Regions from separate parts of the Bradyrhizobium sp. McL0615 genome, predicted to be linked through region 1. Evidence: predicted binding sites of a transcription regulator. Region 1 holds the regulator's gene; each other region holds the start of a gene.
What was found. Region 1 encodes LexA, which represses DNA repair genes until DNA is damaged. Its sites were predicted from a motif close to TGTTCNNNNTGTGTTCNG; they were not measured.
Positions count from the first base shown of each region.

Region 2: ACPPVP_RS41595 (helicase-related protein) is a predicted target of LexA. The motif match lies at 2,342-2,359, and genes of this name have one in related genera.
Region 3: ACPPVP_RS07770 (DUF3072 domain-containing protein) is a predicted target of LexA. The motif match lies at 3,568-3,585, and genes of this name have one in related genera.

Region 1 covers NZ_CP188254.1:5,252,012-5,262,442, forward strand. The annotation lists gene ACPPVP_RS24915 (S41 family peptidase) at 1-520, opposite strand, end outside; gene ACPPVP_RS24920 (NADH:flavin oxidoreductase/NADH oxidase) at 654-1,826, opposite strand; gene ACPPVP_RS24925 (rhomboid family intramembrane serine protease) at 2,109-3,209, shown strand; gene ACPPVP_RS24930 (hypothetical protein) at 3,321-3,623, opposite strand; gene ACPPVP_RS24935 (HAD family hydrolase) at 3,752-4,375, shown strand; gene glp (gephyrin-like molybdotransferase Glp) at 4,387-5,598, shown strand; gene lexA (transcriptional repressor LexA) at 5,811-6,512, shown strand; gene ACPPVP_RS24950 (hypothetical protein) at 6,751-7,170, shown strand; gene ACPPVP_RS24955 (hypothetical protein) at 7,180-7,491, shown strand; gene ACPPVP_RS24960 (ComEC/Rec2 family competence protein) at 7,499-9,796, opposite strand; gene ACPPVP_RS24965 (hypothetical protein) at 9,948-10,208, shown strand; gene ACPPVP_RS24970 (YybH family protein) at 10,226-10,431, opposite strand, start outside.
Region 2 covers NZ_CP188254.1:8,623,551-8,633,981, reverse strand. The annotation lists gene ACPPVP_RS41610 (hypothetical protein) at 1-30, opposite strand, end outside; gene rpmB (50S ribosomal protein L28) at 288-596, opposite strand; gene ACPPVP_RS41600 (DUF3108 domain-containing protein) at 1,043-1,933, shown strand; gene ACPPVP_RS41595 (helicase-related protein) at 2,563-6,021, shown strand; gene ACPPVP_RS41590 (RNA-binding S4 domain-containing protein) at 6,036-6,305, shown strand; gene fdxA (ferredoxin FdxA) at 6,428-6,766, shown strand; gene ACPPVP_RS41580 (CarD family transcriptional regulator) at 7,276-7,980, shown strand; gene ACPPVP_RS41575 (hypothetical protein) at 8,522-8,896, shown strand; gene ACPPVP_RS41570 (hypothetical protein) at 9,106-9,471, shown strand; gene ACPPVP_RS41565 (M48 family metalloprotease) at 9,644-10,431, opposite strand, start outside.
Region 3 covers NZ_CP188254.1:1,627,466-1,637,896, reverse strand. The annotation lists gene ACPPVP_RS07800 (cysteine hydrolase family protein) at 292-900, opposite strand; gene ACPPVP_RS07795 (hypothetical protein) at 927-1,142, opposite strand; gene ACPPVP_RS07790 (ferritin-like domain-containing protein) at 1,227-1,742, shown strand; gene ACPPVP_RS07785 (YhjD/YihY/BrkB family envelope integrity protein) at 1,785-2,096, opposite strand; partial or broken gene ACPPVP_RS07780 (DUF72 domain-containing protein) at 2,088-2,820, shown strand; gene ACPPVP_RS07775 (hypothetical protein) at 3,161-3,301, opposite strand; gene ACPPVP_RS07770 (DUF3072 domain-containing protein) at 3,326-3,535, opposite strand; gene ACPPVP_RS07765 (FAD-dependent oxidoreductase) at 3,769-5,271, shown strand; gene ACPPVP_RS07760 (alpha-ketoglutarate-dependent dioxygenase AlkB) at 5,367-5,957, shown strand; gene ACPPVP_RS07755 (DUF763 domain-containing protein) at 5,994-7,238, shown strand; gene ACPPVP_RS07750 (hypothetical protein) at 7,837-8,400, opposite strand; gene ACPPVP_RS07745 (DUF6328 family protein) at 8,885-9,787, shown strand; gene ACPPVP_RS07740 (DUF4142 domain-containing protein) at 9,965-10,431, shown strand, end outside.

The DNA of each region.
Region 1 (10,431 bases):
TGCGCGCAACCTTCAGCCGGATCTTGCTGTTGGCGGGGCCCTTCATCCGGCTCACCGCCTGTTCGAGGCTCATGCCCTGAATAACCTCGTCGTCGATCTGGGTGATCACGTCGCCCGACAGCATGCCGGCCTTGGCCGCGGGCGTATCGTCGATCGGCGTCACCACCTTGACGAGGCCGTCTTCCATCGTGACCTCGATGCCGAGCCCGCCGAACTCGCCGTGGGTGGTCTCCTGCATGTCGCTCCAGCCCTTCTCATTCATGTAGCGCGAATGAGGATCGAGCGCGGAGATCATGCCGTTGATGGCGCCTTCCATCAGCTTGGAATCGTCGGGCTTCTCGACGTAGCTGGTCTTGATCCGCTCGAACACGTTGCCGAACAAATTGAGCTGGGTGTAGGCGTCGGAACGGGCCGCGGCCTTTGCCGCCGCCACCAGACTGGTCCCCTGCGGTCCCGTCACGGCAACGGTCAGACACACACCCGTCACCGTGCCGAGAAGAAAGGCAAAATTCCTGCGCATGGTGGGGCGTCCCTTGTTTTTTCTGCGGACGCCCGAAGATTCCCGTGAATCGGCGCCCCTGTCCCGGCGCCACCAACTCACAATGGCTTTTTGGTCGGATCAAGGCACGCCGGCCCGGACCAATACGGCCTTGTCAGGAGGCTTTATCGGCTTCTTGCAGCCCGTTTTGCCAGGTCGAGGGCGGGGTTCCAAAACCGCGCTTGGCACGGGTGCCCAGCCAGTAGCCGAATTGCGGCGGAACGTTGCGGAATGCGCCCTCGACGCCGAGCTTGAGCGCGGCATCCATCGGCCAATTGGGATTGTTGAGGATTTCCCGGCCGACCGCGATCAGGTCGGCCTGGCGATCGCGCAGAATCTGCTCGGCCTGGTCGCCATGGATGATGAGACCTACCGCCATTGTCATGATGTCGGCATGGCGGCGGACATATTCCGACAGCGGCACCTGGTAGCTGTATTTTATTTCCTTGCCCAGGATCGGCGCCATTTCAGAGATGCCGCCGGACGAGCAGTCGATGACGTCGACGCCTCGCGTTTTCAGGATTTTTGCCAGCCGCGCGCTCTGCTCCGGACCCCATCCGGCGTTGTCTTCGACCGAGAGACGGACGAACAGCGGCTTGTGATCGGGCCAATACGTGCGCACGGCCTCGGTGATTTCGATGATGAAGCGCATGCGATTGGCTTCGGAGCCGCCATATTCGTCCGTGCGCGCGTTGGACCGCTCCGACAGGAATTGATGGACGAGATAGCCGTGTGCGCCGTGCAGTTCCAGCACATCGAAATCAGCTTCATGCGCGCGCCGCGCCGCGTTGCCCCAGGCCTGCACCAGGTCTTTCACCGCATGGCGTTCCAGCGCCTTCGGCACCGGCCATTTCTCGCTGTGGGCGACCGCGCTCGGGGCCACCGGCTGCCACGCGTCCCAATCCTCGATCTCAGGCGTCCGCTGCAATGGACGGTCGCCCTCCCACGGCCGGCTCGCGCGCGCCTTGCGGCCGGAATGGCCGAGCTGGATGCCGGCGACCGAATTCTGCTGCCTGATGAACTTGACAAGGCGGCCGAGCGGCTCGACGAAGGCGTCGTCCCAGATGCCGAGATCGCCGACCGTACCGCAGCCGCGCCGCTCAACCTTGGTCGATTCCACAACCACGAGGCCGGCGCCACCGGCGGCGAACTTGCCGGCGTTCATCAGGTGCCAGTCGGTCGGAAAGCCCTTCAGCGCCGAATATTGATGCATCGGCGGCACCACAATGCGGTTCTTCACCGTCACGCCGCGAATCGTCATAGGGGAAAACAGCAGCGTTTCGGACATGGTTCATTTCCTTGGGCTGTCGGACCTCGTTTCCCTTGCGGGCCGGTCTCTTGGGCGTAGAGAATATACGCGCCTGAGATGGTGTGAAGAGGTCTACCGAGGGGCAGCATTGCACGCCGGAGTAGCGAAGGCGCGCCGACTTGGTTAGGTTACCGCACCATCTGCCCCCGCCCGATCATGTTGCCCTCCGATGTCCATGTCCGACCTTTTCGACGCAACCGATCACCGGAAGCGGTTCGAATCCGTTCCCGCGCCATTGCATGAATTTCGGGGTGGCCGCAGATGAGGACAAGCGGCCTTGGTCAGGGGTTTTTCGAGATTCCCCATGCGGCAGTGTACACGCTGCTGACCGCAACCCTCGTCATCTCCGGCCTGCCCTTCATCCAGGCGGGCGGACCGAGCGCATCGGGCGAGCTATTGTACCGCTACGGCGCGATGTATTCGAGCGCGCTGGCGCGGCACGAATACTGGCGTCTGGTCGCTTACGGATTTCTGCATTTCGACTTCGTCCATCTCACGATGAACATGCTCTGCCTCGTGCTGTGGGGGGCGCATCTCGAAAAGCGCATCGGCTCGCTGTATTTCCTGATCGTCTATTTCAGCGCGATGATCCTCGGCGCGGTCATCGGAGACCTCACTTTTGCAGGCCCCTATCTCACGGTCGGCGCCTCAGGCGCGACGTCGGGTATTCTGGGAGCGCTGCTTTGCCTGTGGATCCTCGGCAAGGCCGGCCTCGATGCAAACTTCTTCGCAGTCAATATCGGATTGAACCTCGCGTTCGCCGTCGCCAACCCGAGGGTCAACTGGCGCATCCACCTTGGCGGGTTTGTCATGGGCCTTGTCGCCTGCGCGGTCCTCGACCTGATCGAAAAGATCAACGCGCGGCTGCTCCGCTGCAAATTCCCTGAATTCGTCAAGGTAAATCTGGCGATCCTCGCCTGCGCGGCAGCGATCTTGCTCTTTGGCAACCGGCTGTCGGCGGCAGCGGGTCCGGCAACGCCAACCATGGCGATCGCCTATGTTGTCGCGTGCTGTCTTGTCATCAAGCTTGCCGACACCGTGCTGTCGATGAAAAAGGGGCTTGCCGCCATCGTCGTTGCGCTGGCGCTGGCAAATGGCGCGTCCATCGGGCTCGGAGGCATGGTGTTTGCGGCACAGCTCGCTTCAAATTGTGCCACGCGCCGGCGGGGCGGATTCGCACCGATCCAGAGTTTTGTCGACGCAGCCTGTTCGAATCCCTGGCCGCCGATCGGGCTTGTCGCACTGGGCGCGGTTGCGCTGACGTACCTGATCTGCGCCAAGGCATTTCATCGCGGTATGGAAGACGTCGGATTTGTCGGCGCCTCGCTGCGCGCCGAGCGCAGCCGCCGTCGGGGGATCTGACCTCCGGGCCGAATACCGGCGACCGTGCGCTTCCGTTGCCGGTCGTTGCCTCGCATCCGGACATCATTGTCCCGGCACGGTGCCGGGAAGTGTCTTCTTATTATTATTTTATTATTGCTTTGCGGCGCCCTCGGCGGATTTGGCCTTCGGCTTGGCGGGCGGCGCCTTGGCGGCTGCTTTCGGCGGCGCGCTGTCGCTGCGCACCGTCCCCCACGGGTCTGTCTTCTGTTGTTCCGGTATGTTGCCGAGTGACCTCCGGTACGCCCGCTCGGCGTCCTTCTCGGCCGCGATTTCCGCTGGCGTCTTGGGTTTGTCCTCCTCGCCATATTTGGCGGGGCCCTTTTGGGCCAAGGCAGATCCCGTCAATAGCCCGATCACGGCGATGGCGCCCAGAACTTTGCCAACAGCTTGCATGCGACTACTCCCTGAAACAGGCGACAGCCTTAGCACAGCTTGCGCACGGGCTTAAGCGGCGGATTGGGCTTCGAAGCGAATCCCGGGGGCCCGTTGCTCAGCCCGGTCCAGTTTTGTAAACGATTGCCATGAATTTGCCCGCCCCCTCCTCCGTCGACGTCCTGCTGTTCGACCTCGGCCGTGTCGTGCTCGATATCAATTTCGATTCCGTAATGGCGAACTGGGCGGGGCACGCCGGCTGCGCGCCCGCCGACCTCGCCAGGCGTTTTGTCGTCGACAACAGCTTCAAACATCACGAGACCGGCCGGATCGACGACGCGGCGTTCTTTGCGGGCCTGCGCCAGTCGCTCGGCATCGGCCTCACCGACGCGCAGTTCCTGGAAGGCTGGAACGCGATCTTCAGCGGCGAGATGCCGGGCATTGCGCCGCTGCTGGCCGGCGCCGCACAACGCCTGCCGCTCTATGCGTTTTCCAACACCAATCCGGCCCATGTCGCGCATTTTTCGGAGGCCTATGCCGGCGTGCTCGGCCATTTCCGCGAGATATTCTTGTCCTCCAGCATCGGTTTGCGCAAACCCGACGCGGAGGCCTATGATCACGTGGTAAAGGCAATCGGCGTGCCAGCGTCGCGGATCCTGTTCTTCGACGACTCGGCCGCTAATATCGAAGGGGCGCGGGCGCGCGGCCTTTGTGCCATCCACGTGACATCGATGGATGACGTGGCACGGGCACTGACTGCACTCGAAGTCTAGGAGCTGTGCCCGTGGCCTTGATGCCCGTCGCCGATGCGCTTGCTGCGATCCTTGCGGGCGCCGAACCGTTGCCCGAAGAGGCCGTGGCGCTCGATGCCGCGCATCATCGCATCCTCGCGCGCGACGTCGCCGCGCGGCGGACGCAGCCGCCGCAGGCGATGTCGGCGATGGACGGCTACGCGGTGCGCGCGGCGGATGCCGCCGATCTCTCCGCTCGGCTGAAGGTGATCGGGGAGGTCGCCGCCGGCCGCCCGTTCGAGCGCCAGGTGGGCAAAGGCGAAGCGGTGCGGATCTTCACCGGCGGCGTGATCCCTGACAGGGCTGACGCCGTCATCATCCAGGAAGACACGACCGTCGACGGCGATCATATCACCATCACGGAAGCCGCCGTTTCCGGCCGGCATATCCGGCCCGCCGGCGTCGATTTCCGCGAGGGCGACGTGCTGCTCGCGCGCGGACGCCGCCTCACCGACCGCGACCTGTCGCTCGCCGCCGGCATGAACTATCCGGAGCTTGCGGTGCGCCGCCGCCCGAAAGTGGCCGTCCTCGGCACCGGCGACGAGCTGGTGATGCCCGGCATAACCCCCGGTCCCGGCCAGATCGTCTATTCCAACGGCTACGGGTTGCGGGCGCTGGCGCGCGCCGAGGGCGCCGAGGTGGTCGATCTCGGGATCGCCGCCGACACCGTCGCCGACACCGCGCAAGGCATCCGCCGGGCGCGGGAGGCGGATGCCGACATCCTGATCACCATGGGCGGCGCCTCGGTCGGCGACCATGACCTCGTCAAGCGGTCGCTGGAGGCCGAGGGCACGGCGATGGCGTTCTGGCGCATCGCGATGCGGCCGGGCAAGCCGATGATGCATGGCCGGCTCGGCGCGATGCGGGTGATCGGCCTGCCCGGCAATCCGGTCTCCTCCTATGTCTGCGGCTTCCTGTTTCTGGTGCCGTTGATTCGCGCATTATCGGGCCGCGACACCATCCATCATGTGCGCGAAAGCGCCGAACTGGGCCGCGACCTCGCCGCCAACGACCAGCGCGAGGATTATCTTCGGGCCCGCCTCGAAGTGCGCGACGATGGCACGCTGATTGCGGTGCCGGTGACCCACCAGGACTCATCGCTATTGGGGAATCTCGCTGCGGCACGGGCACTTGTGATACGTCCGCCGTTCGCGCCGGCAGCGGCCAAGGGTTCGCCTTGCGAACTGCTCCGGCTGCCGGAATGACACCCTGAACGACGCGCCTGGCGGGGTCTTCGGCCGAAGCCGCAATGCGTTCACCTGAAATTAAGTGGTTGCGGAACACATATCGAACATATAGTGTCCGTTCATGATTTGTTTCGACTGCTAGTGTCTGTGACTGGGAGTTTTGGGGACTCCCGCGATGGGCCCTGGAGATTCGAAACCGAAAGACTGTGCCAACCGGGGGAATGCTCGCGATGCTTACGCGCAAACAGTATGAACTTCTGCGTTTCATCAACGAACGGCTGAAAGAAGCCGGCGTACCGCCCTCCTTCGACGAGATGAAGGACGCGCTCGACCTGCGCTCGAAATCCGGAATCCACCGCCTCATTACGGCACTGGAGGAGCGCGGCTTCATCCGCCGCCTGCCCAACCGCGCCCGCGCCATCGAAGTCATCAAGCTGCCGGAGCTGGCTGCCGCCAGCAATGGCCGTCGCGGCTTCACGCCGAGCGTCATCGAAGGCACGCTCGGCAAGCGAACGGTGAGCACGCCTACTGCCGAGGACGACGGCAACCGCCCGGTGGCCGTGCCCGTGATGGGCCGGATCGCCGCCGGTACGCCGATCGAGGCGCTGCAGACCCGCAGCCACACCATCAGCGTGCCGCCCGACATGCTGGGCTCTGGCGAGCATTACGCGCTCGAAGTGCGCGGCGATTCCATGGTGGATGCCGGCATTCTCGACGGCGACATGGCGCTGATCCAGCGCAACGAGACCGCCGACACCGGCGACATCGTGGTGGCGCTGATCGACGAGGAGGAAGCCACCCTCAAGCGCTTCCGCCGCCGCGGCGCCTCGATCGCCCTGGAGCCCGCCAACGCCGCCTACGAAGTCCGCATCCTGCCGCCGAACCGGGTCCGGATTCAGGGCAAGTTGATCGGGCTTTATCGCAAATACTGACCGATTGGCCTTGCGGACACGACTGCGACGCCCCGGCCTTCGGCCGGGGTTTTTTGTACGCGCATGGAACCAAACTGCGTTAGCGCGTTTGTGATTTAAACGCAGTGCGCCAGCCGCAGAATTGCCTAGAAACAAGAAAACGCTGTGCGCCAAGTCCGCTCTAAATATGTCCACTCTGATAGGGGCCTGTGCCTCCTCCCAGACACGGGTCAGCTATCTCAATTGAGGGAGCCATCCGATGTGTGACTATAGCCTGCATGCTGTGAAGACGCGGCCTGCCGAGGTCGGCGAGACGCTGATCTCCACGACGTTCCGCGGTACATCGACCCGCGGCTTTGCGTCGGAACGCGAACCAGCAGTGGCGGTCTGCATGCTTCCCGGCACCGAACTCGCGTTCGCCCAGGACGTCAGATACGACAACCGCTGGATCTGGACCCGAACCACCGACTGGCGGGTCGGCAAGTTCAACCAGATCGAACCCGAAGTGGCCGATCGCCACCACGATGCGATCGAATTTCCGGACGGAAGCCATGTGCTGGTGACGCAGCTTTGCGAAGGCCAGCGCGCCACCGTGCTGCAATTGCCGGTGACCGAGGGCGAACGTGCGGCGAAGGTGACGGAAGCGGCGCCGCGAACCGAATCCATCGTGACCGGTTAAACGACGCGCATGAGATCCGCCGGTTCAGGCCGGCGGATCATCGTGATATGGTTTTTCGAGAAACCAGGCACCGAGGGGCTGTCGGTGGTCAACAAGGTTACATGGCAAAAAGCCGGACGCGTCAGCGAGCCCGGACGGTACATGTTTCGGTATGGCTGGCTCACCGTCACAGCCGAAGACCTCGCGGTCTGGCAGCGATTCCCGGAGGCGTCGTTCACGCTGGTCAACCTGCCATCGGACCCCAACTCACCCGAGGAGTTTCATCTGGGCGCGTTCGAGATACCGGCAGACCCTTCAAGTCCCTCGCTCGACGAGCATTGAAGGCCGTCTATTCCTCCGCCTGAAGATCGGCCTCGGCCGGGGTGGCGTCCACGGTGCGCGGCGGCACGACACGGGGAGCAAGCACGCTGGCGTCTGTATCGCCGTCGTCGGCCATCGCCGGCGACCAAGGGCGGTCGATCCCTCTCGGCTTCACCGCCTCGACGACAAGTCCCTCACGGCCGCGGCGCAGGGCCATCGCGCCCTGCCGCCGCAGCCGGTCGGCATCGATGACGGACGCCGCGCATGAAGCGGGCGCCTGCCGCAGCGTCACGATGAGTGCCGCGCGCTCGCAATCGTCCGAAAGCGCCTCGGGCCTGAATGCCTGTGCGACCAGGCCGCCGCCGGCGGATTGCATCACGCAGCCAAGATCGTCGCACGAGACGCCCGCGGTGAGCGAGGCGTCAGCCGCGGTTCGCGCGTCGGCATCCGCCGCCAGCCACTCCTTCAGCAGGAAAGAATCCCGGGAGCCTTTCACTGCATGCATCAGATGCAGCCGGCCGTCCTGGCCGCGAACGCCGACATTGCGGCCGTCGGCGGAGATCAAAATATCCGGCTGCGGCACCCTCGCCGCCCACAGCGCCGCCACCAGCACCAGCACGGCGCCCGACCAGCGCAGCGGCGTGCGCAACAGGCCGACCAGGATGATGCCCGCGCTGGCCGCGATCAGCGGGCCGATGCCGAACGCCGGCACCCGGCCGACCGCGCCGGGCAGCGCCGCGACCCATTGCGTCACAAAAATCATCCAGTCGATGCCGATGCCCATGAGCGCCCAGAACACGCCATCGAAGCCGAACGGCATAGCGAGGAGGCCGAGCAGGCCGGCCGGCATCACGACCGCCGACACTACCGGCATCGCTGCCAGATTGGCCAGCACGCCATAGGGCGTGACCCGGTGGAAGTGAAAGGCCGCGTACGGCGTGGTCGCGAGCCCCGCCACCAGTGAGGCCAGCAGCAGCATCGTGAGTTCGCGGCCGCCCCACAGCGCCGCACGCGCGCTCGCGCCATGATCGGGCGTCGCGAACAGGCGCGGCATGCCGATCTGCACCAGCGCGACCAAACCCAGTGTGGCGGCAAACGACATCTGGAAGCTCGGATGCACCAGCGCTTCCGGCGCCACCGTAAGCACGATCAAGGCGGCGACCGCGAGCGTGCGAAACGTGATGGCGCGGCGATCGACCATGACCGCGATCAGCACCACAGCCGTCATGAAGAACGAGCGCTGCGTCGCCACTTCCGCCCCCGACAGCAGCAGATAGAACGCGGCGGCGACGAGGGCTGCTACTGCCGACCATTTCTTGATGGCGTAGCCGACCGTGAGTGCGGGAAACAGCGCCAGCAGCGCCCGCACCGCGAAGAACACGACACCGGCGACGACCGCCATGTGATATCCGGAGATCGAGAGCACATGGCCGAGACCCGAGATGAACATGGCATCGTTCACCGGCTGTGAGATCGCATCGCGACGCCCGGTCAACAGCGCGGTGGCAATCGCGCGCTTGTCGCCTTCCAGCGTCGTCCTGATCCGCGCGTCGATCGTATCGCGCAGTCCCTGCATCACAGCCGAATAGCGCAGGCGCAACCCGCCGCCCGTGGCCGGCGGATCCGTGGTCTTGATCGCACCCATCACGAAGCCGGAAGCGCCGATGCCGGCAAAGAACATGTCGCGACTGAAATCGTAACTGCCCGGCCGCACCGGCGAAAGTGGCGGCAACAGCCGCGCCTTCAGCTCGACAAAACTGCCGACCTCGGGCGCCGTGCCTTTCTTCACCGACAGCCGCACGCGCTCCAGCTTTGTCGTTCCGCGCGCGCTTTCCATGGTGACGACGCGCAGGACAAAACGGTCGGTGCGCTCGCGGATGTCCCGCGTTTCGACAAAGCCCGTCAGCGACACCGAAAACATCGGCCGCGCCAGCACGCCATGGGCAATCCGCGCGGTCTTCCAGGTCGCGATCGCAAAGCCCGCCGCTACGGCCGCGATCATCACCGCGACGGGAAAGAACTTTTGCCGCCGCAACAACACCGCAACTGCGCAAAGCACGATCGCCAAAGCGGCGGCCACGGACAAAACCGGCTCATGATCGGCGGCAAAGTAAAACGCAATGCCGGTCCCGAACGCCACCGGCACCCAGGGCAACAGTCGGCCGGCGCCGGCTTCCGCGCGCGCCCAGGCGCGCAGGGTTTCGATCAACGGTGGCCAGAAGGCGGGACGCGATGGCGCAAGGCCGCCAATGGGCGCTGCCGCACGCGGCGGCCATGTTCCGGCGTAGCCCCGCTTCCGGCCCGAAATGTCGCCCTGCTCCGCCACGCAACCACACCTTATGATCTTGTGCAGATCGCAAGACTACCGGACGTGGCACGTCGCCGGGAACCAGAACGGATGCAGAAACCGGAAGAAATGCACATCGGCTGACGCTACACTGGAGCACGCTGGGAATCGGACAAAGGTCGGACATCACATGAAGCTTGCGGCCTGCATTTCGATTGCGCTGGCGATATCGGGTTTACCGTCCGCACGGGCTGCGCCCGAGCAATGCCGTTTCATCGAGGCGAGGCCGGAGCGCGAGGCATGCTATCAGCGCCAGGAAACGGCGCGGGCCGCCGCCCGGCAAAAGGCCGAGGCGGCGCAACAGGCCGCAGAGCCAAAGCCGTACGAGCCGATGTCGTCCGAAGATGCCCAGCTCGCAAAATCCATGCGCGGCATTTGCCGGGGCTGCTAAGGCGTCGCCGCGCGGGCCTATTGCGCTATCAGCGGCGTCTTCGACGACACGTGATGGCTGACGATCTTCCATTCGCCGGCTTCGCGAATGATGACCCAGGTGATTTTGACCTGCAGCGGCGCGGCATTCGCATCGACGACAAAAGTCGCCGTGCCCGCGACGTTGATCACGTCGCCCGCGGCGTGTGCGGTGCGGACATCGGTGAATTGAACAGATGGTGAAG
Region 2 (10,431 bases), 3.4 Mb from region 1:
AACGCAGCCGCCCAACGCGGCGCAAAGCACCACGAATCCCAGATTACGCATGACCAAAGACCCCCCAGACCTGTCGTCATACAAGAGCAACCGGAGGGCGTGGGCAAGCGCGCATACGCGTCTAATCACACCGTGAAAATACGGTGGCTACTAAAGACGAAAGACGTGGATGGCCCCGGGGCAAGCCCGGCCATGACGGAGAGTGAGTGCGGTGCATTCCAAAACAAAAGCGGCCGGGTCTTTCGACCTGGCCGTTTAAAACTTCGATCCGCCGATGCAGCTAAAGCTCAGCTCGCCTTCTTCACGAACACCGGCTTGCCGACCTTCTTCTCGATCGCGCGCTTGAGATCGAGCGCGCGGGGCGAGAGCACGTCGGCCTTGGCCTTGATCAAATAGGCATCGAGGCCGCCATTGTGGTCGACGCTCTTGAGCGCATTGGTCGAGACGCGCAGGCGCACGTTGCGGGCGAGCGCGTCCGAGATGAAGGTGACGTTGACCAGGTTCGGCAGGAAGCGCCGCTTGGTCTTGATGTTCGAGTGGCTCACCTTGTGGCCCGTCTGGGGGCCCTTGGCCGTCAGTTCGCAGCGCCGGGACATCTGAAAATCCTCTTCCATCCCCGCCATAGGCAAGCGCGTCTCGCGGCTGCGCGGGGGTCCAAAATCGCGTCCATTTCCAGGAACTGCGGTCGTATAGGGGGAGACGGCCACGCGGTCAAGGTTTTTGGGCGGCGTGACCCCCGTTCCGGGAGCCCAAGCCCCTTGTTTTGACGCGGTTTCTTCACGCCAACCGGAAATTCGCGCCGGGGTCCAGGGCCGGGGCAGGCTGCGCTTTGAAAAAGCCGAGGTCCGAACCGCGGAATTGGGCCGATTTCCAGCGACTTAAGGGATCATATAAAGGGCGCAATCCCCGCCGACACCATGGCTTTCGTGATGGGTTAGGGCCTTTGGTCTTCCGCAGAGAGGCGGGAGGGCTGACGAGAGGTCTGATTGAAGCGTGGGTTTCGCTTAAGCTTGCGCGTTGTTTGCCGGATATTTCTGCCTAAATGACCATCAGCCAGCGCCGATCCCGGGACAAGCCATTCGTGACCGCCACACGCGCCGTTTCGCCGCTCTCAAGGCTCGGTTTCAGCCTGTGCGCCGTTGCGCTCGCTGCGCTGGCGCCGCAGGCCGCGTCCGCGCAGGGCCGGCTGGATGCGCAGTATGAGGCGACGCTGGCGGGCATTCCGGTCGGCAAGGGCGCCTGGACCATCGAAATCGGCGACGACACGTTTTCGGCCGCAGCCCAAGGCGGCACTGCGGGCCTGTTGAAGGCGTTTTCGGGCGGCACGGGTTCCGGCGCCAGCCAGGGCCGCATCGTCAACGGCGCGCTGGTGCCGAATGCCTATACCGCCACCACCACCACGCAGAAGAAGTCCGAAACCATCCGCCTGGTGCTGGCCAATGGCAATGTGAAGGATTTTTCGATCGATCCGGCGCCGCCGGTCGATCCGGACCGGGTCGTGGTCACCGACGCGCATCGCAAAAACGTGCTCGATCCCATGACCGGCTCGATGCTGCGCGTGCCAGGCAATGCCGAGCTGCTGTCGCCGGATTCCTGCCGGACGGCGGCGGGGATCTTTGACGGCCGGCTGCGCTACGACCTCAAGCTCGATTACAAGCGCATGGAAACGGTGAAGGCCGAGCGCGGCTATCACGGGCCGGCGCTGGTCTGCGCCATCTACTTCACGCCGGTCGCGGGCTACATCCCCGACCGCCCCGTGATCAAATACCTCGCCACCGAACGCCGGATCGAGATCGCCTTCGTGCCGATCGCGGGAACCCGCGTGCTGGTTCCCTTCCGCATGACGATACCGACGCCGTTCGGCCCTGCGATGCTGGAGGCGACGTCGTTCGTGACCACCGCGATGCCGCCGCGGGTGGCGAAGACGAATTGAGCCTAGGAAGTCACCTCGCCCCGCTCTTCGCGGGGTCGAGACGAGCGAAGCTCGCTCTTAGAGGTCGGATTGCGCAGCAATCCGGGTGAGGGGCTGTCTCCACGGACACGGCTCGTCGAGAGAGCCCCTCACCCCGACCCTCTAAGAGCGAGCTTCGCTCGTCTCGACCCCGTAAAGGACGGGGAGAGGGAGCAGAGCTTCTTTCGCGGCATCATCGGCACAACCAGCATGAATCATGTTGACTCTTGACCACTTCTGATTCGACTCCGACCATTAAGAAATTCACCCCCAGACCGCCGCTTGTGGAGCCCGTGTAAACTTGATCTAGTGCCGTCCGAAGCGCTTCAGCGCGAGATGTTGCGGTGAACGTATCGGGTTTGGGTAAGAGTCAGCGATTCGGGCGCGTTTCGTTCCAGACTCGTTCCAGAGCTTAAGCCGCGACCGCATCGCCGTCGCAGAATGAAACAGAATCGGCGGAATTGACGCTAAGGAACCAGAAGGGCTTCCCGTCATTGCGAGGAGCGTAGCGACGAAGCAATCCATGCCTCCACGTGCCGCGCAATGGATTGCTTCGCTTCGCTCGCAATGACGGTTCGGGCACCCCAAGTTAAAAGAAACACCTGCAACACATGGCTTTCTCACCTTCCTCCTACGGGGCTGATCGCGCGCCCGGCGCCGGCGTCACCGCCGTGCTCGGGCCGACCAACACCGGCAAGACGCATCTGGCGATCGAGCGGATGCTGGGGCATTCCTCCGGCGTGATCGGCCTGCCGCTGCGGCTGCTCGCGCGCGAGGTCTACAACAAGATCGCGGACCGCGCGGGCGCAGAAAGCGTCGCGCTCATCACCGGTGAAGAGAAGATCAAGCCGAAGAACCCGCGCTACTGGGTGTCGACCGTCGAGGCGATGCCGCGCGATCTCGATGTGAGTTTTCTCGCCGTCGATGAAATCCAGATCGCGGCCGATCTCGAGCGCGGGCATGTGTTCACCGACCGCATCCTGCATCGCCGCGGCCGCGACGAGACGCTGCTGCTGGGCGCCGCCACCATGCGCCCGATCATCGAGCGGCTGCTGCCGGGCGCGTCCATCATCACCCGGCCGCGATTGTCGCAGCTCGAATTCGCCGGCGACCGCAAGATCACGCGCCAGCCAAGGCGCACCGCGATCGTCGCGTTCTCCGCCGATGAAGTCTACGCCATCGCCGAACTGATCCGCCGCCAGCATGGCGGCGCGGCTGTCGTATTGGGCTCGCTGTCGCCGCGCACGCGCAATGCGCAGGTGGAAATGTTCCAGAACGGCGACGTCGATTATCTCGTCGCCACCGATGCGGTCGGCATGGGGCTGAACCTCGACGTCGATCATGTGGCGTTTGCCTCCGACCGCAAATACGACGGCTATCAGTTCCGCAGGCTCAATCCGTCGGAGTTCGCGCAGATCGCGGGCCGCGCCGGCCGCGCCACCCGCAACGGCACTTTCGGCACCACGGGGCGCTGCGCGCCGTTCGAGCCGGAGCTGGTGAACGCGCTGCAGAACCACACCTTTGACAGCGTCAAAATGCTGCAGTGGCGCAATTCGAAGCTGGATTTTTCTTCGCTCGGCGCGTTGCAGGTCTCGCTGGCCCTGCCGCCCGGGCATGAGGCCTTGACCCGCGCGCCGATCGCCGAGGATCAGCGCGTGCTCGATCACGCCGCCCGCGACGGCGAGGTGAGGGACATGGCCCACGGCGCATCCGCCGTGGAACGGCTGTGGGACGCCTGCCAGATCCCGGATTACCGCCGGCTGGCGCCCGCGGCCCACGCCGAGCTCGTGACTACGCTTTATGCATTCCTGATGAAGAGGGGCCGCATACCGGACGCATGGTTCGCCGCCCAGGTCGACCAGGCCGACCGCGTCACCGGCGATATCGACACGCTGTCGGGCCGGATCGCGCAAATCCGCACCTGGACCTTCGTCGCCAACCGCCCGGACTGGCTGTCCGACCCCGATCACTGGCAGGGGATCGCCCGCGAGGTCGAAAATAAATTATCCGATGCGCTCCATGAACGGCTAACGGAGCGTTTCGTTGACCGGCGGACCAGTGTATTGATGCGCCGCCTGCGGGAGAACAGTGTTTTGAATACGGAAATTGGCAAGACCGGCGAAGTGATTGTGGAAGGCCACGCCATCGGCCGGCTCGATGGATTTACCTTTGCACCCGATGCGGCGGAAGCCGGCTCGGATGCCAAGGCGTTGCAGGCGGCTGCCCAGCAGGTGCTCGCCAGCGAGATCGACACGCGCGCCACAAAGCTTGCCGCCGCGCCCGACGACCAGTTCGTGCTGACCTCCGACGGCACCATCCGCTGGACCGGCGACGCGGTCGCAAAGCTCGTCGCGGCCGACGATGCGCTGCATCCGCGCATCCGCATCATTGCCGACGATCGGCTCTCAGGCGCGCCACGCGAGGCGGTGCAGGCGCGGCTCGATCTGTGGCTGAAGACGCATATCGAAAAGCTGCTCGGCCCGCTGTTCGGATTGTCGAAGGCCGAGGACATCACCGGCATCGGGCGCGGCATCGCGTTCCAATTGGTCGAAGCGCTCGGCGTGCTGGAGCGCGCAAAGATTTCCGCCGAGATGAAGGATCTCGACCAGGCCTCGCGCGCGACGCTGCGCAAATACGGCGTGCGGTTCGGCGCCTATCACATCTATTTCCCCGGGCTGTTGAAGCCCGCGGCGCGCGCGCTGGCGTCCCTGCTGTGGGCCGAGAAGCAGGACAATGTCGACATGTCGGCGCTGTCGGGCGCGCAGCATCTGGCGAGCTCGGGCCGCACGTCTTTCCCGGTCGACAAGGCGCTGCATCGCGACGCCTATCGCGTGCTCGGCTATCGCCAGTGCGGCGAGCGCGCGGTGCGCGTCGATATTCTGGAGCGGCTCGCCGATCTCATTCGTCCCGCGCTAGCGTGGCGCGAGTCGTCGCCCGGCGAGAAACCGACCGGCGCATTCGATGGCCGCGGCTTTGTGGTGACACAGGCGATGACCTCGCTGACCGGATCTGCCGGCGAAGATTTTGCCTCGATCCTGCGCGCGCTCGGCTATCGCATGGACAAGCGCGCGCCGCTGCCGCCGAAGCCCGCGCCTGAAGTCGTTGCCGAGACCGTCGCCGCCGAGACGCCGCCGGTTGAGGCGAGCGCCGAGACAAATGTGGACACGACGGCAGAGACGCCGGTCGAAGAAGTCGTCGCCGACCTGTCGATGTCAGGCGATCCCGCACCGTCAGCCTCGCTGCTGCCCAATGTCACGCCGGTCAACGAAGCGCCCGCCGTGGCCATCGAGACGGCGCCTGTCGAAGCCGCAGCGGAGCCTGCCGCCGAAGCCCCGGCCGCAGAAGCGCCGGTGGAACGGGTCGAAGCGGCAAGCGCGCCTGAAGCTGCCGCGGAGCCCATTGCGGCCAGCGAGGCCGCGCCATCTGAAGCCGGTGCTGTTGAAGCGCCTGCTGCTGATGCGCCCGCCGCAGAAGCCAAGGCCGAAGCGCCGGCCGAGCCTGTGCTCGTCGAAGTCTGGCGGCCCGGCGGCCGTTCCGAGGAGCGCCGCCCGCATCAGGATCGCAACCGCCAGCGCCATCGCGGCCGCCCGGCCGAAGGCGCCGCAGCACCAGCCAGCGGCGAAGGCGCCGAGGCCGCGCCGCGCGAGCAGCGCCATCGCCGTGGCCGCCGTAACAACGAATTCAGAAAGCCCCGCGAGGGTGCGCCGGCGGATGCCACGGCTACACCAGTGGCGGCTGTTGAGGGCGCACCGACGGCAGAAGTGCGTCAGGAGCGTCCGCCCCGCGAGCGCTTTGAAGGCAAGGGCCGCGACGGCGATCGCCGCGACAAATTCGATCGCAACAAGGGCGACCGCAACAAGGGCGGCGGTGGCCGCGACAAGGGCGAGCGCGGCGGCCGTGATTTCGGTGGACGCGACAAGGGCGGCCGTGACAAGCGCGACAGCGGCCCCTCGCACCGTCAATGGGCGACCAGCGCCGCGCCACGCGAGCGCGACCGTCCGGTCGATCCGAATTCGCCGTTCGCAAAACTGGCGGCGCTGAAGGAACAGCTCGCCGGCCGGAAAGAATAATCGAGAGATACTGATTGGAGCGGCAGCGTCTCGACAAGTGGCTGTGGCATGCGCGGGTAGTGAAGGCCCGCACCTCCGCTGCCGCGCTCGTCGAAGCCGGCCACGTCCGCATCAACGGCGTGCGCGAGAAGGCGCCGGGACACGCGGTGAAGATCGGCGACGTGCTCACCATCGCGCTCGATCACAGCGTGCGCGTCCTCAAGGTGACGGGATTTTCCGAGCGGCGCGGCGATGCTACGGCGGCACGCGTGCTCTACGATGATTTGCAGAATCACAAAGAGTGACTAAGTGCACAGAGCTGGCGGCGAGGCCTGAAAACGGCCGTTTGCGGCCCGCCGCTTCCCTTGCGGCAGCGCACTGCATGCGCTACGCAAACCCCGGATAATCGATCGTTTCGGAGCGTTGGATGACTTACGTCGTCACTGAAGCCTGCATCAAATGCAAATATACCGACTGCGTTGAAGTCTGCCCCGTCGACTGCTTCTACGAGGGCGAGAACATGCTGGTCATCCATCCCGACGAATGCATCGACTGCGGCGTCTGCGAACCCGAATGTCCCGCCGACGCCATCAAGCCGGACACCGAGCCCGGCCTCGAGAAGTGGCTCGAGGTCAACACCGAGTACGCCAAGAGCTGGCCCAACATCACCCAGAAGAAGGACATGCCGCCCGACGCGAAAGAATTCGAGGGTGTCGAAGGCAAGTTCGAGAAATATTTTTCCAAGGAACCCGGCTCCGGCGACTAGCCTGTGGATAAGTTTAAGGGCTCGTTGAGCCTGTTTTCGGCCCCAAACTGAACCGAACCAGCGTTGCCGATTTAACCCTGTTATTGGACTTATGGCGGATACGGCCCCGTAAGGGCCCGGAACCCGGCGTAAATCATTGATTTTTGCGGAAAATGTGCTATATTGGGCACATTATAAGCCGATCCTGGCCAATGCGTATCTTTGGCCCCGGTGGGTTCCCGTAAAAACATCCAACAGGGGCGTGGCAGTTCCGCGCGCAGGCTGTGTCACAGAAAACGCGTAAAAAGAGTGCTTCCAAGACCACGAAAAAAGCCGCTCCGGCCAGCCGCAGCGCAACCAAAGGCCGTGCCAAGGCGCCTGTGAAGGTAGCCAAGAGGGCTGCGGCCACAAAGTCCTCTAAGAACAAAAGAAGCGCAATGCCAGAAAAGACTGCCAAGACTGCCGCGAAAGCGACGGGTTCGAAGACCCCTGCGTCGAAAGTTGCTGCCAAAGCTCCCGTGAAGACCCCTGTGAAGGCAGCGCCCCCGAAAGCCGCTGTTGTTGTTGCTCCGCCGAAGGCCCCCGCCAAGCCGGTTGCCGCTGCGCCGCGCGTCGAGGAGCCGAAGAAGGTCGTGACCCAGCGTCAGGGCTTCAAGGCCAATGAATTCGTGGTCTATCCCGCCCACGGCGTCGGCCAGATTCTGGCCATCGAGGAGCAGGAGATCGCGGGCGCCAAGCTTGAGCTGTTCGTGATCAATTTCATGAAGGACAAGATGACGCTCCGCGTGCCGACCGCCAAGGTCGCCAATGTCGGCATGCGCAAGCTGTCCGAGCCGGCGCTGGTCAAGAAGGCGCTGGAGACGCTCAAGGGCCGTGCGCGCGTCAAGCGGACCATGTGGTCGCGCCGGGCGCAGGAATATGAAGCGAAGATCAATTCGGGCGACATCGTTGCGATCGCCGAAGTGGTCCGCGATCTCTACCGTTCGGAATCGCAGCCCGAGCAGTCCTACAGCGAGCGCCAGCTGTATGAAGCAGCCCTCGATCGCCTGTCGCGCGAAATCGCCGTCGTGCAGCATTCGACGGAGACCGAAGCGGTCAAGGAAATCGAAAGCCAGCTCGCCAAGAGCCCGCGCCGCGGCGCCAAGACTGAGGCGACCGGAGCGGACGGCGAAGCCGACGAGGCCGATGTCGAAGCCGATGGCGACGACGCGGCCGTGGCGGACGAAGCCGCCTGAAAGGATCCCAATTCCAGGGATTAAAACGAAAAGCCCGGTCGCGAGACCGGGCTTTTTGTTTGGTGGGGGTCGGCTCCGTGCATCGGCGGCCGAACGCCTTGCGGCAGCGTGAGCGCCCGCCGGTTAACCTCGTGTTAACCATATCCGCTCAGCATCCGGCCTTACAAAGAGTCGCCCAAAGGCGGTCTTTATCGTTCATCCGGGGGCTTGTGGGGGCTCCAAGGAGTAACGCCATGTCGTTACCTGATGTACGACCCCAGGCAAATCTGCTCTCCGAGTTCGCCTTGGCTACGCTCAGCGCATTTGGCGTGGGCTTGCCGATCGCGGTCGTGGTCATCTGGATCTGTTCCTGATCCGGCGTCGATTGGCGCGGTCGAGCGGCGACACAACTCGCCTGCACACGCACCGATAGATTTTTGCCGTCTCACCTCAACCCGTTGTGCCGCCGTTCGCCCGAATTGTGGCCAAATTTCTGGCCATTTGTGGCCAAATTTGAGGATGAGGCTGCTGTCCACATCTAATTGAACCGCAGGGGTATTCGATGAAGACGCAAATTCTGCTGGTCTTTTTCGCCGCTTGTATCGCGGCCCTCATGCCAACCGGCGGGGCAAATGCGAAGGCGGTGGAATGCAGTGTCGCCCGGGGCTCGCATGCGCAAGGCTATTGGTCCTGGCGCCTGATCGATGGACGAAAATGCTGGTACCTCGGCAAGACCATGATCTCGAAATCACTGTTGCAGTGGCCGGCGAAGGTGTCGGTGCAAGCGAAAGCCGATCCAAAGCCCGTGCCGGTAACCGTTGTCCCGGTAACCATCGTCACGGGGAAACTCGGTGATCCACTCGACGCGCAAGCGCGGATGCTTGAATACGCCAACAGTTTCGAAGCGCGGTGGCGCGCGCGGGCGATCACCGACTAGAGTTGGTCACGAAGCCGCAGCAGCAAAGCAAGTCGGCGAATGCGTGCGTCCGGCGGGCAGTGTCCGCGCCCTTCGATGGGGCCACCGGAGATCATCCGAGATGGCGTTTTGAGGGCCTTGACGTGGAAGCCAGTCAGATTTTCGACCTCTTATGACCAGAATAAAAGGCGAGGTTGCTCCTGCGCTCAACTAGCCGCGGGGAGTGACCGATGAAGATGCAGATTCGGCCTGTCTTTTTCTTTGCCGTTTGCACTGCTGCGCTCGTACCGATTGGCATGCTGACCGCGCAGGCCAAAGCGCCGATCAGGGAATGCAGTGCTTCGGCGTCCAAGACGCAAGGACATTGGTCCTGGCGCCTGATCGACGGGCGAAAATGCTGGTACGCCGGCAAGACCGTGATCCCGAAATCCTTGTTGCGATGGGCCGCAGCGGCGCCCGCGCAAGCCAAGGTCAAGGTAGCGTCGCCCGTCAGCGTCGCCACGGAGAAACGTAGCGGCCCGATGGATGCGCAGGCGCGGATGATCGACGACGATAGTTTCGAGTCGCGTTGGCGTGCGCGTGTGAGTGTCCAGTAGCCTGGATTGAACGAGCTTTCTCAACACGCCGTCCCCGCTTAAGGCCGGGACGAGGCGGTGAATATCTCTCCACGTCATCGCGAGGAGCGCAAGCGACGAAGCAATCCATTCTCTTTGTGGTAAAATGGATTGCTTCGCTTCGCTCGCAATGACGGCTGCGGACGATTTTGGATCAATCCACCACGATCTTCACGCGATCCCTCGGCTTGACCTGGGCGTGCTGGTCGAGGCCGTTGAGGATGCGGAAGCGCTCGGCGGGGCGGTCGACGCCGGTCATGCGGTGGGCGAGCGATTCCACGGTGTCGCCGGGCTGCGCGGTGATGACCTTGATGCGCAACGGACGCGCGGCCTGGATCTCTTCCAGCGTCAGGCGTCGGAACGAGTTCACCGTTTCGCGGGCATTGCGCTCGCTCTCGGTGTTGCGCTGCTTGGCGGCGAAGATGAAACGGTAGACGTCGCTGCCGTAGCGCAGCGCAAAGACCTTGAACTGCCACTGATCGCCGTTCGCCGAGGCCGATGCCACCGGGAAACCGTTGATCATGAGGTCTTCGGTCGAGCCCTTGTCGACGCCTTCCATCCAGCCGGAGTTGAGATAATCGGAGAGCGACTGTTCGGCCGGCACGCGGACCACGTCGAAGCGCATCGCCTGCGTGCCGCCCTCGCGCACGCCGATCACGGCCTGCGCGGTGTTGTCCAGCGTGAACGTATCGGGGGCCTGGAAGGTGAAGCCGAGTTTGGGATGCAGGAAGCGCCGGCCACGCACGAAACCTTCGCTGGGGTCCTCGCCATAGACGAGGTTGTCGATCGCGGCGAGATAGGTCTCGCGGTCGCGCTCGGCGCTCTGCGGCGAGGTGTATTGCCGGGCGCTGGCCTGCGCGTTCTGCACGCGTTCGGGCGTCGCCGGATGCGAGGACAGGAAATCCTGCGTGCGGGGATCGAGCGAGGTCTTGCCGGCCTTCA
Region 3 (10,431 bases), 3.6 Mb from region 1:
GGGCCATGGATAGTCGCCCGACCTTCAGGTGTCGGTCGCGACCCTTGGCGCTTTGAGATACGGCCGTCATCCCGATGAGATACGGTAAAGTCGACCATTAAGCGTCACTCTTCAGCCCGGCAGGCGCAGTCACTCACTCAGACGCACGTTAGTTTCTGCCTGCTCTATCGCCTCGCTGCTCAATCGCCTCGCGCACGGTGCCAGGGGACAGCGTCTTAGCTTCCTCGCTCAACCGCGTCGCCCGGACAGTTTCGCTATCTGGTTGGCATTCGATGCCCGAGCGATCGTGTCTCACTGATCATGCCAAAGCTCGGATACCTGCGCCTGCGTCATCAATTCAACCTGTTCTGAAAAGCGGTTGCGGTAAAGCGTCATCAGAGCATCATGACCTTCATCGAAGGAGCTACAGAGAGCATCTTCGACCACTATGGTCCGGAAGCCCAGATCCACAGCGTCGAGCAGGGTGGCCAGCACGCACACGTCAGTCTCCGAACCGGTGAGAATAAGGGTGTCGACACTTTTATCGTGGAGAAAGGCGGCAAGCCCGGATTCTGCAAAGGCGGAGTAAGCGGGCTTATCTATCACCGTGGCCGGGGGTATCAGGCGGGACAGCGCGGGTACGATCTCAAGCTGTGCGCCGGGCAGACGAGAGCGAGTCGCACATTCCCATCTCTTAAAATATCGCTGCCATCGGCCCGGCCTGTCCTGTGCGTGCAGAGGCGTCATAAATCGGGTGAACACGGTTCGCTGAGGATTGAGCTCCGCTACTGCGACGATTGCCGGAAGCACCCGCTCCATCCAGGGAGTCGCCCAGATTCCGCCGGGTGCGAATAAGTTTTGCATGTCGATGGATAGATGGACGGCATTCGAAATCGGCTCAAGTGATTGCGGCAGTGCCATAACCTTACGCCCCAATAGGTAACCGTTCAGGCCCACTTGCCTCCTCCGAGATTGCGCCTCGGTGGATGCAAGGTTCGGGTGTGACGGCCGTGGAGGATACGGGCCAATTCTTCCCGTTCGGCGTCCTGACCTTTCATCGCCGTTTCAAACAAGGCCTCCTGAATATCGCGCGGCATGTCGCCCCAAACGTCCATAGCCGCCCGTCCAAGCCAGCTCGTGAAGCGTTCCAGTCTGTCAGCCATTGGCCCTCCGAAATGCTGTCGTTCAGAAAGGAACCGCGAACGGGCCTCGGCGTTCCATTGCCATTATTGCAGAAGGAGGTTCGAATGGGACTCTTTACCAAAGACATCAAAACGATGGAGGATTTGCTGCTCCATGGCCTACAGGACATCTATTACGCCGAGCAACAGATCATCAAATCGCTGCCCAAGATGATCGAGAAAGCCACCAACCGGGACCTAGTCACCGGCTTGAAGGGCCATCTCGAAGAAACCAACAAGCAGGTCGAACGGCTGCAGAAGGCTTTCGAAAAGCTGGGCAAAGAACCAAGCGGGACCAGCTGTCCGGCCATCGACGGCATCATCAAAGAGGCCGATGAGACGGCTGGTGAAATCGAGGACAAAACCGTGTTGGACGCGGCCATCGTAGCGAATGCCCAAGCCGTCGAGCATTACGAAATTTGCCGTTACGGAACACTCATCGCATGGGCCGAAGAGCTCGGTCATGACGAGATCGTGCGCTTCCTGACGACAAATCTGAACGAGGAGAAGGCGGCGAATACCAAGCTCAACACGGTGGCGCTGCGCAAGGGCGTCAACGCGAAGGCTTCCACCGCGGCCTGAATCGATCAACCCGGTGGCTTCGCGATCGCGAAGCCACCGTTTTCACGCCATGTGCTTCAACGAGCCGTTGTGCTCTGCGTAACTGTGGGTGATCTCCGCTCCCATCAAGATGATCTGTGAGGTGTAGTAGACCCAGATCAGCACGACGACGATCGAAGCAGCGGCCCCGTAGGTTGATTCCAGCCCCTGCTTGCCAATGTAGAAGCCGATCGCCGCCTTTCCGATCTCAAAACTTGTGCGTTCCGAGCCAAGGAGGACGGATGCATCAAGGTTGTCATGAAGCCATGAATCGCCTCGACACCGACCCCCTGTACGGTTTGGTCGGGCGGGCGCGATGAGTGAGTCATGGCTCACGTTCTAATTGGCACATCCGGGTGGCATTATGATTCGTGGCGAGGATCCTTCTATCCCGCTGGTCTTCCCATAAAGGCGAAGCTTCAATACTACGCCAGCCAGTTCGAAAGCGCTGAACTGAATGGTGTGTTCTACCGAACTCCGACCATAGAAACCGTGAAAAGCTGGAAGAAGCAGACCGGCAAGAACTTCGTCTTTACGTGGAAAGCATCTAAGTTCATCACCCATTGGAAGCGGCTCTCTGCAAACTCGGTCAATAGCCTCGAGTTGATGGAAGATCGCTTGTCATTGCTTGGCCACAAGGTTGGTTCTGTTCTTTTCCAGCTGCCACCCAACTTTCAAGCCGATGCAGACCGCCTTTCCGCCTTTCTCCGCATGCTTCCACCTAAGAGGCGTTACAGCTTCGAGTTCCGTCACCCCAGTTGGTATTCGCCACCGAATCATGCGCGTGCTCTCGGAGGAAAACATATCGCTTTGCATCTCCGACCACCATGACGCGCCGGCACCATGGAAACGCACGGCGGACTTTGTCTATGTTCGCGGCCACGGGCCCGGTGGACGATACAAAGGACACTACTCCATGGATACGTTGGGGGGCTGGGCCAAACGGATCCGGTCGTGGAAGGCGAAGGGATGCGACGTGTTCGTGTTCTTCGACAACGACCAGAAGAGCGCTGCGCCGATCGATGCCCTGAAGCTGAAACAATTGCTGCCAATACGTTAGAGCGAGGAGCCATACATGCTCATTACGATCATCGGTTTGTTGGCGGCTGCCCTAACCAACGCTTTCCTACATCCCGCGAGTGAAAAAATCGCTTCCAGCGGGATCAACCGAGGACCTCTCGTCCAAAACTGTTGCGGTCCTTGCAGCTGGACTTGCCTTGTGAATCGGGTATGCCTCCTCAAAGGCGATTTCGTAATTATCGTCGCGAATGCCGTCGGACTTGCCTTGGTCGCACGCTAATTCGATTCAAGATCCGGGATGCCGGTTAAGGCGTGTCGCGAAGCACGCACCACGATCTCGCGCGGTGGACGTCAGACATCTCGTCCTCAGCGCGACAATTCTACTTGCGCTCGGCCATCTGCTTCTTGAGATCATCGATAAAATGCTGCGCGCCTTCTTGGGTCAGCATCTCTCCAGACTTGTCCGGCACGTCCGCCTTCTGGCACAGGGCCTTGAGTTCGTCGCGCTGCGCTTCGGTCATCCTCGGTTCTTCCATCGTCGCGCCTTACACGTTGGCTTTTTCACGCATCTCGTCGATCAATTTTGATGCCTCAGCTTTGGTGAGACTGTCGTCGAACATCTCGGGGGTGCCCGCCTGCTCGCAGAGTGTTTTCAAATAGGAGGCCTGGGCGCCGGTCATCGGATCATCGCCCGAAACCCATTCGTCGGGATTTTTTTGGGTGTTGCCGGTCAACTCTGTTTTGGGATTACTCATGAGAAGCTCCTCTTTGATTGCGATAACGTGGGCGTTCGCTGAATGTTCCTGACTACAAGGCCGTTCACGGGGCTTAGCGATAAGGGGCAGCCGTCCTAGTACGCCGCACTTCGTACAGTTGCAGCAAAAGCCGCCGTTGGCCGGGTTAGATTCCTCTCATTCTTTGCTGCATTGCCCGGATGGGAACTGGTGATACGCCCGGCCGTTTGCATGCATTGAAGCGAGGAATTTCAATGGCCAGCAAATCTCTTTGGATGTCGATTGCGGTGGCGCCTCAGGCCATCCCGTTGCAAGGTGACGAACGGTGCGACGTAGTCGTCGTGGGGAGCGGCATTGCCGGCCTGTCGACGGCCTATGAACTTAGCGAGCGCGGGCGGTCAGTGATCGTTATCGATCGCGGGCCGATAGCAGGCGGTATGACCGCGCGTACCTCCGCTCATTTGGCGCCGCTGTGCGATGACCTGATGAGCGAGATGCAAAAGATCAAAGGGGAAGATCAGTCGAAGCTCTTTTATGAAAGCCAGGCTGCGGCAGTGGACCGCATTGAAGAGATACAGAAGAGCGAAGGGATCGATTGCGATTTTCGCCGCCTCGACGGCTACTTGTTTCAGGGCGACGATATGCCGGCTGACGTGATTGACGAAGAGCTCGACGCTGTGCGGGCGGTTGGCGCTCCTGTCGATCGTTTGGTCGGTGTGCCTCTCAGCGGATGTGACAGCCGCCATGCGCTGCGTTACCCCCGTCAAGCGACATTTCATCCGCTCAAGTATCTGGCGGGAGTGGCCGAGGCCTGTGCCAAGCGCGGGGTTCGCTTCTTTGCCGATACGGCCGCAGATGAAATCGTCGAAGAAAATGGCGCGGTCACGGTCAGGACCGCACGGGGTCTGATCCGCGCCGGCCATGCCGTCGTTGCCACCAATTCATCGATCGTCGACCGCGTGGCGGTGCATTCGAAAACCTCGCCCTACCGAACTTATGTCATGGGCTTCGCAATCAGTCGCGGCGCCCTGCCGGATGCGCTCTACTGGGACACGGAAGAACCCTATCACTACGTGCGCCTTCAGCCCGGGGATAAGGGCCTGGATATCGTGTTGGTTGGCGGCGAGGACCACAAGAGCGGCGAAGCCGATGACGCCGACACGCGTTTCGAGCGCCTCGAGCAATGGGCGCGCGGCAAAATGCCGATGCTGAAGGATGTCACCCATCGGTGGTCGGGACAGGTGCTCGATACGATCGACTATGCTGGCTTTATCGGCAAAAACCCTGGATCGGAGTACATCTATGTCGCGACCGGCGACTCCGGACAGGGCCTGACCCATGGCGTGATGGGTGCGATGCTGAATTCGACCCTGGTTACAGGGGGCAAAAGCGATTGGGCGGAGCTGTATGCACCTGACCGCAAGCCACTGAAGGCCGCCAAGAACTGGGTGATGGAGAACAGCACCGCACTCAAGAATCTCGCGGAGTATGTGACGTCCGGCGAAATCAGCTCTGCGGATGAATTGGAGCACGGACAGGGTGCGATCATACGCGAGGGCCTACGGAAGATCGCGGCCTATCGCGACGCCAAAGGGAATGTTCACCAGCATTCCGCCGCGTGCACACATCTCGGGTGCCATCTGCACTGGAATAGCTTTGAGAGCTGCTGGGACTGTCCGTGTCATGGATCTATCTTTGGGCCCGAAGGCCAGGTGCTGAACGCGCCGGCCATCTCCGGACTTACTCCCACTTCCTGACGCCACTTTGGCCGCAAAAATACCCTACAGCGTAGGCCCTCCTTTCAACTGGGCTTTGGGAACCTACATACATTGCATCCCACGAGGGAGGCATCGTGTCCGATCAATTGGCCCTGTTTGATAAAGTGCGTCCGGAGCCAGAAGGACTGCGCTACGCTGCCGACTTCGTATCGCCGGCTATCGAACAGGAACTTATTCTGGGAATCCAGACCCTCCCGCTTCAGCCTTTTCAGTTCGGTGAATTTGAAGGCAAGCGGCGGGTTGCCTCGTTCGGCTTCCGCTACGACTACGACTTTCATCAATTAAAGCGCGCTGAACCGATCCCCGCCTGGCTGGCTGAAATCGTTGCAAACGTCGAGATGTTCGTAGGCCCTGCAACCCGGATCCAGCAGGTTCTCTGTACCGAATACGGCGTGGGAGTTGGCATCGGCTGGCACCGCGACAAGCCGCATTTCGACGAGATATTCGGCCTATCGCTTGGATCCGCCTGCAAGTTTCGGTTCCGCAAACGCTCGGGCAAGACCTGGGATCGCTTCAAGATCGATGCCGAGCCCCGGTCGATCTACATGATGACTGGCGCGTCGCGACAGATATGGGAACACAGCGTTCCCGCCGTTGAAGCGCCGAGATATTCAATTACGTTTCGCACGATGACCAATGGACCTGACCTGAGGACACCGGCCTGATACACTTCCGCTCGAACACAAATGGTGCGATTCGAAATGGCAAGACGTTCCGGCACCGCGATTCTCCCGCTGCACGGTGGACGGGTACCGCCCTGGCTGGCGACACGCATGTCTGCCCTCGGAGCCGTTATCACTCAGGCGATCGTTCACCATTACGGCCGGGATGAATTCCTTCGAAGACTATCTCATCCATTCTGGTTCCAGTCGTTCGGTGCAGTCATGGGCATGGACTGGCACTCGTCTGGCATCACCACCAGCGTAATCGGCGCCCTCAAGCGCGGGCTGGGACCGCTTTCCGGCGAGCTTGGCATCCACGTCTGCGGCGGACGAGGCCAGCATTCGCGGAAGACGCCAGACGAATTACGGGTGCTGGGCGAGCGTATCGGTTTCGACGGCGCCGGGCTCACTCGCGCGAGCCGCCTCGTCGCCAAAGTCGACAGCGCCGCCGTCCAGGATGGCTTCGATCTCTACCTGCACGGTTTCTTCGTGACCGACGACGGCAAATGGACGGTCGTGCAGCAGGGCATGAACGGCGACAACAAGCAGGCGCGGCGGTACCATTGGCATTCAGAGGACCTGAAGAGCTTCGTCGACAAACCGCATAGCGCGATCGAGGGACCCGTGCAGGGCGAGATCGTGAACCTCACGGACAAGCGCGCCGAGGCCTCTCGCAGCGCCCAGCTAGAGTTGCTGACAGGCTTCGGCCCCGACCGTATCGTTTCCGAGCTTTCCGCCCTTGGGGGCGAGGCGCCGGCGCAAGCCTTGCTTCCGCATCTCGTCATGCCGGCGCATCACGACGTCCGATCAAGCGACGTCTTCACGCGGCGCCTTCACGGCACGCTCGCAGCAGCGGCCGAGCGTGGCCCCGTCGACTTCCCCGAACTACTTCTAACTCCAGGCGTCGGAGCGCGCACGGTCCGATCGCTCGCCATGGTGGCCGAGGTCGTGCACGGAGCTCCCTACCGCTTCCGGGATCCCGCCCGCTTCTCGCTGGCCCATGGTGGAAAGGATCGCCACCCCTACCCGGTCCCCCTGAAAGTCTACGACGAGAGCATCCGGGTGATGAAGTCCGCGGTGCTGAAAGCAAAGCTCGGACGGGACGAAGAGATGCAGGCCCTCAAACGCCTCGACTGCCAGGCCCGCCGCCCTGAGGTTGTTGCCGGGGGTCCGTCGCTGGAGTCCTTTATTGCCGTTGAACTCGCGGGCTCGCCCGCGCTAGACGGCAGATCAGTCTTCGGCTGGGAGAAAGATTTGGCTGGAAAAAGGACTGCGGGTTCTTAGCTAGGTGGCAGGCGGGCGAAATGGCCTCTCAGACGCCGCCGGTGCCTCCGCAAGGCGTTTGGCCACGGGAGCAGCGCCGTAAGCCGGCAGACGGCTCTGCGTATTGGTCACCGGGCTATTCCCTGGCTGGGACGTTCGGCAAACTGGAAGGCACCGTGGCAGTTGTGCGAGGTGATCGCCTCACTAATGCATCATAGTTGCGGCCAGATCCAGCAGACGCTTCCTGATAAAAGGATCGGCTTTGTCGGCGAGTTCTCGTACGTGCCGAGCCCACTCCTTGTAGAACTCATGGTCCAATTTAGCCTTACTACTAGGGCCTTGGCGGTTGTGCCAAGCTGCTTTCGGCCCATTTCGCAGCATTCATTTCAGAGGATAGAACTCGTTGCACTTAAGACGGCGCAGTTTAGTAAAACATCTACTGCACTTCAGGCAGCGCGCTTAGTCCATTTATCTCTCCCACTTTTGAGAAAAGCAGGGCAGTGAACCCGAATTGAAAAGCGCTGCTTATAGGGTGAATGCTTTTGCTTGAGCTCGATAAAGACGGCGGAACTATCTGACGCCTTTTAAAGCAACCGTCGAGTCGATCGGCTGCGAATCTTCAATCGTCGATCCTTCGAAGGTCGGCCACCCTTACCAGACCGTCCTGACTAGTGAACGAAAGGGTTTGGTCGCTGGTCTGAGCTTGAGCGACGCCGAATATTCGATGACTGCCGGTATCGTAAATCGAGATGGCACCGTGATCGTCTAGCACCAGCCTCCGACTCTCAGGGAAAACCGCATAGCGCATTTCGTTTTGTGCGCCTACCGCTCCAGGCCGCCCCAAGCCGGACGGCCACCAGTTGGTCGAGTCCGACATCGACCGATAGCTGACGCGGTCTGACGCAGCGCGCCCGCCGCCATCGGGCGGCTCTGACTGCTCTAAATGGGCGGCGATGTCGGTACAAAGCGCGTCGAGCTTCGATTTTAGCTGCGTGTTGAACATGTCACCGACCATGGACATGCCGGGCGACCACTGCGACATGCCGCCGAAATCGGCGTGGCTGAACTGAGCCATCCGCCCGCCCGCGCTTCGGAGAGCCTTCATGACGACCTGTACCGCTGCGGGCGACACGGAATGCCGCTTTGCCAAGCGATCGACCAGTTCGATCTCGGTTTCTGCCATCTGCCATCCTTCCTATTCCGACGATATGCGAATCGCTGCCGCCCGTAGTCCATCTGAACCCGCGTCGTTCAACCGCACGTTCGGTAAGCTAGGTTGGAACCTGCTCCATTCAATCGGAAACACTGATAGGCCGCTATTGCACGATTAGACAGGATGAACCTGCTTTGCTGGCCGCAACGGATCATGGTTTCGATCGTGTCGCTGAGAAACCGGCTTGCAATAGCCCGGTCGCCGAGTTCGCCGGTCCGCTCCAAGTATTCCCACGCGATCAGAAAGGAGTCTTCAAGCAGCTGAGAAAGCGAAACAGTCATGGCCGGAAACGATCTGGAGCCGCTGGTGTTCCAGTCGCCGCTGCCTACCCGCCGAAGAAGCGGACCCTTTTCTTTGACCAAGGATAGCGGCGGGGGAACCAAAGTAGAGCGTCCGCGAGGTGTCGTGGAACCCAACACGCTTCGCCAATTTATTGCGTTTTGGGGAAACTAGAATGGACCTGGACCAAAAACTAAAAACGGCGCTCGACGAATCCCGCCTGCTGATACTTGGCGCGCAGGTTTTGTTCGGATTCGCCTTTCAGGGCGTCTTCCAGGACCTGTTCAATGAAGTGCCGCAGGTCAGCCAGTTTCTGCAGTGTGCCGGACTCGGATTCATGCTGCTGAGCGTTTGCCTTCTTATCGCACCATCGCTCTATCATCAGATTGTTTTCAATGGCGAGAGCCGTCCCGGCGCCCTCGCCTACGCCTCACGGTTCGCTGGCGCGAGCCTTTTGCCCCTCACACTAGGGCTCGGCGCATTGGTTTTTGTCGTATTCGAACAGCTTTTCGGCCGAACAGTCGGGGCGGTTTTCGGCGTCACCTTCACGACCGGCTCCGTTCTGCTCTTGTACGGGCTGGGGATTGCCCTTCGACGTCCTTCCCGGAGCAAGAAGATGCCCGATCAGACCGCCACGCCTCTCAGGATCAAAATCGAGCAGATGCTTACCGAAGCGAGGGTGATCATTCCCGGAGGTCAGGCGCTGATGGGCTTCCAGTTCATTTGCACGTTCACACGGTCGTTCAGGGAACTCCCGCTATCGATCCAGTATCTTCACGCGGCGGCTCTTTGCGCCGTCGCACTTTCTGTCCTGCTGTTGATGACGCCGGCGGCGCTGCACCGGATCGCCTTCCACGGCGAGGATGACGCAAGCTTTTTCAGGATCGGATCCGCCCTGGTCATCGCCGCTTCCATTCCTTTAGCAATAGGCATCGCCGCCGACATAGCGGTCGTCTTTTTCAAGGTAACGGACGACATGAAAAGTGCCTCAATCGCGGGAGCCGTGGCGCTCGGCGTCCTGGTCGCCGTCTGGCTGGGATTTCCCATATGGCGGCGAAATTCGGCGGCTTCTCGATAATCGTCCACCGTAAGGCTGAACACGCGGCAATGAACGAAATGTCCAGGCCTCAAGCCCGTTGAGCGTGGGACCTATCCGACGCGTCCCCTTTAGGAACCACGGTGCCCCAGCCGGGTTGGATTGTGACAGCCGCGTGACGAACTTCCGCGGACGAAAAAGAGCAAGGACACGTGAAACATGAGGAAGCTACTTACACTCGCTGCGGTGGCACTGCTGCTCTCCACCACGGCTTTCGCTCAATCGGTCGGTGAAAAGACCGGCGTGAATTCGGCACTCGGCATCAGCCCGACGACGGCGGATTTTGTTAAAGAGGTCGCGATGAGCGACATGGCGGAGATCGCGGCTGCCAAGATTGGCCAGGAACGCGGAAACGCCGAGGAGAAGGCCTTTTCAGCCCAGATGATCGCGGACCACACCAAGACGTCCGAAGAACTGAAAGCGATGGTGCCGGCTGACGCTAAGGCGGCAATCCCAGCGGCTCTGGATAGCTCCTCTCAGAGCAAGATCGACAAACTGAAAAATGCAAAGCCTGACGATTTCTCCTCCGAATTCGATTCCATGCAGGTTAGCGCTCATAAGGATGCAGTGTCGCTGTTCGAGCGTTATGCCAAGGGCGGTGAGGATGCCAAGCTAAAGGGTTGGTC